2 regions of the Paenibacillus spongiae genome follow, and region 1 is predicted to be linked to the other one. Evidence: a T-box and tRNA genes for the amino acid it is inferred to sense, from the RefSeq annotation. Region 1 holds a T-box; the other holds one or more tRNA genes.

Region 1 (4,309 bases):
ACCCGATATCCGTTCTGTTGCCGTTACAGGTGCAGGACCGATCGGTTTGGGTGTGCTGGCAATGGCGAAGCTGCTTCTAGGCCACGAGACGCCGGTATTCATCACGGATTTTGTTCCGTATCGCCTGGCATTGGCGGAGCGTATGGGCGCAGTTCCAGTCAACCTGAATGCCGGCTCGCTGGCGGATGCAGTTGCAGAAGCAGGCTTAAGCGGAACGGATATTGCCATTGATACGAGCGGCCAATCGGAGGCGCGCCGCTCAGCGCTAGAAGTGCTGAACAAAAGGGGGGTTCTCGTCTGCGTCGGTCATGGACAGGATCTGCAGGTGACGAATGTATCCCATGATCTGATTGCGACTGAGCGGTCGGTGCTTGGCAGCGAATATTTCCGATATGATGAATTTGAGCCGAACCACAAGTTAATGCTTGATCATCTGCCTTATCTCAGCCAAATCATTACCCACCGATTCAAGGCAAACGAGATTCAAGAAGCCTATGAGCTGTTCTTTAATGGCGAAACGGGCAAGGTGGTCGTCGAGCAATGAGAGAGCAGAGGATTAAAATGGCATTAATTGGCGCTGGCGGGTGGGGCTTGCAGCATGCGCGAATATTGCGCGATCGAGCCGATGTCGATTTCTGCGCAATCGTAGGCCGACAACCGGAGAGGACGCTGGCGCGTGCCCAGGCTTTCGGCACGAATGGCTATACGGATATCGATGAGATGCTGGAAAAGGAACAGCCGGATTTGGTCAGCATCTGTCTGCCCAATCAAGACCACTATGAAACCACGCTGAGGGTCATTCAGGCCGGATTCCCGCTTCTTGTCGAGAAACCGCTTGTTTTTGATCTGAAGGAAGCGGATAATCTACTGAGCGAAGCGGCTAAGCGCAATCTGTTCTTCGCCATTAATTTCAATCACCGGTATGCAAAGCCGGTTCAGCTGGCTCGCGAGGCGATCCTCGCAGGCAAGCTTGGCGATCTCACCTTCGCATCATGGCGATTCGGCGGGGAAGGGACGAGCAGCCATCCTCATGCCAATCTGATCGAGACGCAATGCCACGGTTTCGATATGCTGGAGTATTTATGCGGACCGGTCGATTCCGTGATGGCCGAAATGACGGACATGACAGGCGGCGGTCAACGGACGATCGTACTGGCATTGCGATTCGCGAGCGGTACGGTTGGCAGTCTGATCGGTACATACGACTCCTCCTACGCGTACCCAGACACGCACCGGGTCGAGCTGGACGGTACGAAAGGGCGGGCAGTCATTCACGATACGGTCAGGCGGTACACCTATCATCCGAGAGGCAGCGAGCTTGGAGAGGTATGGGAAGCCGGCTATTTCAATGACATGGACCGTGAATTTCACCGTACGTTCGATAAGCATGTCGATGCACTCCTGGCTGCCTTCAAGGCAGGCGAGCGTCCGCCGGTACATGCTGAAGCCGGAATGAGGGCGCTCAAAATCGCGGATGCGGCCATACGGTCATGGAAGACCGGGGCAAGAGTACGCGTTGATTGACGGGTAACCCTCGTTCATGGCGAAACGAACAATAAGCGAATGCTGGTTTACATCAGAGGGATGAATTTGTTATTATAGATCCAATATTCAAACGCGATGATGAGAAGAGTAAGGAAAATCGTTCTTATACAGAGAGCTCCGGCAGCTGAGAAGGAGCAAAGAGCGTATTCCCGAAACAAGCCTCTGAGCAGCAGCCCGGAACCGCAAGGGGGATGGTCTGACGGGAGCTCCCGTTACAGAGATAGAGTATAAGCATTGCCTGCAATGCCGTACTTGAAGAGGTTAATATGGCGACATATTAATGAACCTGGGGTGGTACCACGAAAATTTCGTCCCCAAGACTAGAAGTCTTGGAGGTGGGATTTTTTTTTGTATCTAAGTACCGCGAAATCACGTTCATTAGGAGGAGTCGCCTTGAATAACGAGGGAAATTTTCTGGTCAAACAAATTAGCGAGGAGCTGTCGCAGAATCCATTCGGCAGGGGGATGTGCACGCGCTTCCCTCCCGAGCCCAACGGTTATCTGCATATCGGCAACGCCTATGCGATTCATACGAATTTCACCATGGCAGAGCGATTCAATGGTTCGTTTCATTTGCGCTTTGACGACACGAATCCGCTTAAGGAGGATATCGGGTATGTGAATGCGATTATCGACGATATCAAGTGGCTCGGCTATGATCCGGGCGAGCATATTTACTACGGTTCCGACTATTCGGAAGAAATCTATAACGCAGCGGTCCGTCTGATCAAGAAAGGGAAAGCCTATGTTTGCGATTTGTCACCGGAGGAGCTGACGCATTATCGGGGGACATTGACGGAACCGGGCAGGAACAGTCCTTATCGCGACCGTCCTGTCGAAGAGAATCTGGAGCTCTTCGTGAAAATGAAAGAGGGCGGATTCCCAGCCTCCTCGAGCGTTCTCCGGGCCAAAATCGATATGGCTTCGCCCAATCTGAACCTGCGCGATCCCGTTATCTATCGGATCATCTATGCGGAGCATTACAGAACGGGCCATGAGTGGTGCATCTATCCGATGTACGACTTTGCCCATCCGATTCAGGATGCGATCGAAGGGATCACGTATTCATTATGCTCGATCGAATTCAAAGACCATCGGCCACTGTATGAATGGGTTCTTAAGGAGCTGGATATCCATGAACCTCCGAGGCAAAGAGAGTTCGGGCGGCTAAGCATAACAGGCGCTGTTACAAGCAAACGTTGGTTACGACAGCTGGCGGAAGGCGGATACGTGGATGGCTGGGACGATCCGAGGCTGCCCACCCTCCGCGGCTTAAGAAGACGGGGCTACACGCCGGCAAGCATTCGCCGCTTCATCGAAGAAGTCGGCGGCATCCGCAGCCAGAGCACGGTGGACATCTCGCTGCTGGACCATTGCCTCCGTCAAGATCTCAAGGCATCGACAGTCAGCGTCATGACCGTACTGCAGCCATTGAAGGTCGTTATCACCAACTATCCCGAGGATGAGACAGAGCTGTTGATGATCGAGAATAACAGCGAGAACGAAACGATGGGGAAGAGAGAGGTGGCATTCTCCAGAACGGTCTACATCGAGCGCGAGGATTTCATGGAGCAGCCGCCCAAAGGCTTTCACCGTCTGAGTCTTGGCGGAGAGGTAAGGCTGAAGGGGGCTTATTTCATCCGATGCGAGAACGTGATTAAAGACCCGGATACAGGGGAGATCACCGAACTTCGCTGTACCTACGATCCGCTTACGAAGAGCGGCAGAGGATTCACAGGCCGCAAGGTGAAGGGGACGATCCATTGGGTCTCGGCTGATCATGCCGTAACGGCCGATGTCCATTTGTACGACAGTCTATTGCTTACGCAGAAGCTTCCGGATGAAGACAACGGGGACTGGACCGCAGCAATCAATACGGATTCGCTTGCAGTGGTAAGCAACTGTCTGACGGAACCATTCGTCAAGCATGCCGGGCCGGAGCAAAGATTCCAGTTTTTGCGCCATGGTTATTTTTGCGTGGACACCAAGCATACGACCGAAAATAAGCTTGTGTTCAACCGAATCGTTCCATTGAAGGATACCTGGAATAAACGATGAATTGCTGAAGAAACCAGTCTGCCAGCAGACTGGTTTCTTTTTTGACCAAACAATGGTGAGATGCTTGTCCCCTATCAATTAATGCCACTAAATAACATCATAAATTAATGACATTAATTATCGTGAGAGATGACAGAACAGATAAACTGCATGAACGGTTCAGGAGGCTTGGCAATCGCAGCTCACCGCCACTGGGCTCGTGAAGGATGAGAAGGATTTACGTTCGTCAGATGAATAGCGATGTGGAACGGAAGATTGTCGGAAATGCGAATTAAGAGGTTACTCCGACATCGTCCTGAATTAAGTGAGTGATGTCTGCAATGCTATGGACGAAAATATGATTGTCCTGAAATAATATCCGATGAATACAGCCATTCGGCTGATGAATCCGGATTTTTTCAAACGTAGGCATACCAAGAATGGACTGCAGGATCATCTGATTGAGCGTTCCGTGGAGGAAGATCGCAAGCCGTTTCCCCACATAGCGCTCCTGCAGCGCCAGCACTAAGCGATCCGCCCTGCGCCGCGCCTCGATCAGATTAAGATCGCTATTATAATGCCAGCCTGCTGTTTCCATGTCATCCCCGAAAATCGCCTCCGGAAACGATACGCACATCGTGTCGATCGATGGGCCGATATAAGGGGGACCTGTGCGTACTTCGCAGGCTTCCTTCCAGACCTCAATGGGCAGCCCCAGCTCTCTTGC
Region 2 (4,309 bases), 3.5 Mb from region 1:
CGGCGGCCGTAACTATAACGGTCCTAAGGTAGCGAAATTCCTTGTCAGGTAAATTCTGACCCGCACGAATGGCGTAACGACTTGGGCGCTGTCTCAACGAGAGATCCGGTGAAATTTTAATACCTGTGAAGATGCAGGTTACCCGCGACAAGACGGAAAGACCCCATGGAGCTTTACTGCAGCTTGATATTGGACTTTGGTACGATCTGTACAGGATAGGTGGGAGCCTGGGAAGCCGGAGCGCCAGCTTCGGTGGAGGCACCGTTGGGATACCACCCTGATCGTATCGGAGTTCTAACCTGCCACCCTGAATCGGGTGGAGGGACCGTGTCAGGCGGGCAGTTTGACTGGGGCGGTCGCCTCCTAAAAAGTAACGGAGGCGCCCAAAGGTTCCCTCAGAATGGTTGGAAATCATTCGTAGCGTGCAAAGGCATAAGGGAGCTTGACTGCGAGACCTACAAGTCGAGCAGGGACGAAAGTCGGGCTTAGTGATCCGGTGGTACCGCATGGAAGGGCCATCGCTCAACGGATAAAAGCTACCCTGGGGATAACAGGCTTATCTCCCCCAAGAGTCCACATCGACGGGGAGGTTTGGCACCTCGATGTCGGCTCATCGCATCCTGGGGCTGAAGTAGGTCCCAAGGGTTGGGCTGTTCGCCCATTAAAGCGGTACGCGAGCTGGGTTCAGAACGTCGTGAGACAGTTCGGTCCCTATCTGTCGTGGGCGTAGGAAATTTGAGAGGAGCTGTCCTTAGTACGAGAGGACCGGGATGGACGTACCGCTGGTGTACCAGTTGTTCCGCCAGGAGCACCGCTGGGTAGCTATGTACGGACGGGATAAGCGCTGAAAGCATCTAAGCGCGAAGCCCCCCTCAAGATGAGATTTCCCAATTCGTAAGACCCCTGGAAGACGACCAGGTTGATAGGTTCGGGGTGGAAGTGCAGTAATGCATGCAGCTGACGAATACTAATCGGTCGAGGGCTTATCCTACAAGCTTTCACGGAGTGAAAGTCTGCTTCGGAAGCATATGCTTTAGATGTAAGAGTTACGCAAACTCGTATCCAGTTTTCAGGGTGTAAAACATCCTTTATATTGTTCCCTGATAGCTCAGTTGGTAGAGCACTCGACTGTTAATCGAGTTGTCACAGGTTCGAGTCCTGTTCGGGGAGCCATTTCTGCTCTCATAGCTCAGTAGGTAGAGTGCATCCATGGTAAGGATGAGGTCACCGGTTCGATCCCGGTTGAGAGCTCCACTTTTTTACTGCAAGCATGCAGCGGAGAATGACTGCGGCCCGTTGGTCAAGGGGTTAAGACACCTCCCTTTCACGGAGGTAACAGGGGTTCGAATCCCCTACGGGTCACCATATTTACTTAACCGATAGACGATGGGTAAATGGCGTACATATCGGACATACTATGGAGGCTTAGCTCAGCTGGGAGAGCATCTGCCTTACAAGCAGAGGGTCGGCGGTTCGATCCCGTCAGCCTCCACCATTGATGTTGGGGATTAGCCAAGCGGTAAGGCAACGGACTTTGACTCCGTCATTCCCAGGTTCGATCCCTGGATCCCCAGCCATGAGCCATTAGCTCAGTTGGTAGAGCACCTGACTTTTAATCAGGGTGTCGTAGGTTCGAGTCCTACATGGCTCACCATTTTTCCTTAGAGAAGAATGGCTATGAAATATTTGTGCGCGTATGGCGGAATTGGCAGACGCACCAGACTTAGGATCTGGCGGGCGACCGTGGGGGTTCAAGTCCCTCTACGCGCACCAACATCAAAAACCAATCTCAAGATCATTTGATCTTGAGATTTTTTTATGTTTAAATCTGAAGGGCATTAAACATATCGTGGGAATTTTGACATAGAGTGAATCTAATAGAGAAGGGGTAAAAATAGATTCGTTCCTTCTCCACCACCTGATTATATGCCCCGGTCATCTGTTGCCATCCGTGCCTTCTTATAACTTGATAATTTGATCCCGGTAAGAAGAGCTGTTACGAAAATCAGGCATATCCATCGACTTCCCGCCGTTCATGACCGAAAGCTCGGAGAGCAGGCCGACCGCTGTCCACTCACAGGCTTCATAGACGTCGATGGCAGGCTTGGCGTTCTTCGCAATCGCATCGACGAAGTCTTGCACGATAAAATAATCGCCACCCCAGTGGCCGGCAGCTTTTTGCTCAGCGGTTACATTCTTGTACCGGTCTGGCAAATAGGTGTAGTAATCCTTCAACGGCCGCCATTCCGGATGCTCGCCAGCTTGATCGGAGGCAAGCCATATTTTGTGCTGGTCTCCTAATCCCCGTGGCGCCTCGTAGCAGCCTTTAGTGCCTTGAAGGGTGTAGTAGGACATATTGTGCGGACGTTCGGAAATGCAGTCGATACGGAGCTTGATCAGCTTGCCGCTTTCGAGCTGGCATAAGGTGATGGTCGTGTCTTCCTGACGGAGCTCAGGCGCGGTATGCCATCCCGTTCCCAGACAGGTAACGGATTTGATACGGTCGTGCTTGAACCATTTCATGACCGGACCCAGACTGTGAGTAGGGTAGAAGGCGCCGCGCTTTCCAAGCTGCCAATATTTCCTCCAGGAGGTTCTGCTGCCGGCCGATCCGCTGGTTGGACGGTTATAGCCGACCGCCAAGCTTTTAATGTCATGAAGGTATTCCCCTTCGCCAAAGTATACGTCACCGAATAATCCTTGCTCGACCATGTTGCTAATAAGCTGGTTCTCCGGGATGTAGCAGTAATTCTCGGCCATCATGTACACCTTGCCGTACTTCTCGACAGCATCCTTCAGCCACCACAATTCGTCCATGGTAACACCAGCGGTCACTTCACTCAGCACATGCTTGCCGGCATCGAGCGCGGCAAGCGTCTGAGGGACATGCAGCTGCATCGGTGAGGATACGACGACGGCATCAATATCCGATTCTAGCATATCCTCGTAGATGCGGTAGGTGTTCGGAATATGATGTCTCAGCGCTGCTTCTTTCAATAACGCCTCGTCCAAATCGCATAGCGCGACGACTTCTGCTTCAGGACAGGACTGAAATCCCAATAAGGTGCTTAAACCTCTCGCTCCGACAATACCGACCTTAATCTTCGTCATGCGTGCCCCTCCTAGAAAAAATTTACTATAGTTAAATCTATCATAGTTGTGGCATCCGAAACAGAACCTTTATAACAAAGCAGCCTGCCGAGGCTAGAAAGGCGTGTAAGTAAAGGGATGAGATTGCAGCTGTGCTCCTGTTCAAGAAATATAATAATTAACAGTTGCATTTCGTTAAGATAACTTGTATTATAGTTAGGTAGCACAATTTTAAGACCTCTTATAAATGTGCTGCAGTACGAATAAGCGCGTATGGCGGAATTGGCAGACGCACCAGACTTAGGATCTGGCGGGCGACCGTGGGGGTTCAAGTCCCTCTACGCGCACCAACCTTAACTAACGGACTCCTGAATCCTACAGATTCGGGAGTTTTTTGTTGTCCACATCAATGAGCAAACCAACAGTCTGGTTAGGGGACTTATACCCAAACTGTACATGCATTGTTGATAATGACGTGAATAGATGAACGCGAAATTCGTCTATCCACATGTGGATAAGCCATCGGCAGATTCAATCTGCCGATGGCTTATCTGTTTTCCACATCCCGTTAACCATTCAGGGGATAAATGCTTCATGTACCGAATCATACTCCACATCATCTTTGTACATTTGATAAGCGGAACCGTATTCCATCGTACGAGCAACATCAGCGATGAATGCTTCGTCATACCCGGCTCTTCGAAGCAGATGGAATCCCATCTCCATACCGGAAGCAATCCCGCCTGCGGTGACGATCCGCCCGGCATCGACAAGTCGCGCCCGAGAGATCCGGCAAGCCGGTGCAATTTCCGCCAATCGGTCAATCGGAACCTTGCCCATATTCGATGATTCCAGCCGGTCAGGCTCTTTCCGGTTGGTAGCCGCAATACCGTCCAGTAACCCCATATGACCGTAGATCCATGAACCGGTGCATACGCTAGTAAGAAGGCAGTGATGAGGGAGCTGGTGAATGTAGCTGTGAAGCCGCCTGTTATACATTTCTTGTCGAGTCCCGAATCCTCCGGGAATGAGGAACGCATCCATGTGAGGCTTATCCTGGAAGGCGTAGTTAGGCAGAACCGTAAGACCGGCTTGAGTTTGGACGGGACGCATTGCATCGCTGATCAGGAATGCCTCCAATGCGGGATCGAACCGCCTGGCCACGGAGAAGACGCCATATGGTGCCGCATAGTCGATGACCTCCGCATCCTTGAATACA

What was found. A T-box is a leader RNA that pairs with one kind of tRNA and senses whether it is charged. The one in region 1 lies ahead of L1F29_RS15720 (glutamine--tRNA ligase/YqeY domain fusion protein), so its partner is inferred to be a tRNA-Gln.
Region 2: it encodes a tRNA-Gln, which carries the amino acid that the T-box ahead of L1F29_RS15720 (glutamine--tRNA ligase/YqeY domain fusion protein) is inferred to sense. The anticodon was not compared.

Annotation. Positions count from the first base shown of each region.
Region 1 covers NZ_CP091430.1:3,424,285-3,428,593, forward strand. The annotation lists gene L1F29_RS15710 (zinc-binding dehydrogenase) at 1-544, shown strand, start outside; gene L1F29_RS15715 (Gfo/Idh/MocA family protein) at 541-1,524, shown strand; T-box leader at 1,612-1,864, shown strand; gene L1F29_RS15720 (glutamine--tRNA ligase/YqeY domain fusion protein) at 1,939-3,603, shown strand; gene L1F29_RS15725 (histidine phosphatase family protein) at 3,875-4,309, opposite strand, start outside.
Region 2 covers NZ_CP091430.1:6,927,668-6,931,976, reverse strand. The annotation lists rRNA gene L1F29_RS31120 (23S ribosomal RNA) at 1-991, shown strand, start outside; tRNA gene L1F29_RS31115 (tRNA-Asn) at 1,098-1,173, shown strand; tRNA gene L1F29_RS31110 (tRNA-Thr) at 1,179-1,254, shown strand; tRNA gene L1F29_RS31105 (tRNA-Glu) at 1,291-1,365, shown strand; tRNA gene L1F29_RS31100 (tRNA-Val) at 1,420-1,495, shown strand; tRNA gene L1F29_RS31095 (tRNA-Gln) at 1,503-1,577, shown strand; tRNA gene L1F29_RS31090 (tRNA-Lys) at 1,579-1,654, shown strand; tRNA gene L1F29_RS31085 (tRNA-Leu) at 1,691-1,773, shown strand; gene L1F29_RS31080 (Gfo/Idh/MocA family protein) at 1,960-3,111, opposite strand; tRNA gene L1F29_RS31075 (tRNA-Leu) at 3,358-3,440, shown strand; gene L1F29_RS31070 (DJ-1/PfpI family protein) at 3,667-4,309, opposite strand, start outside.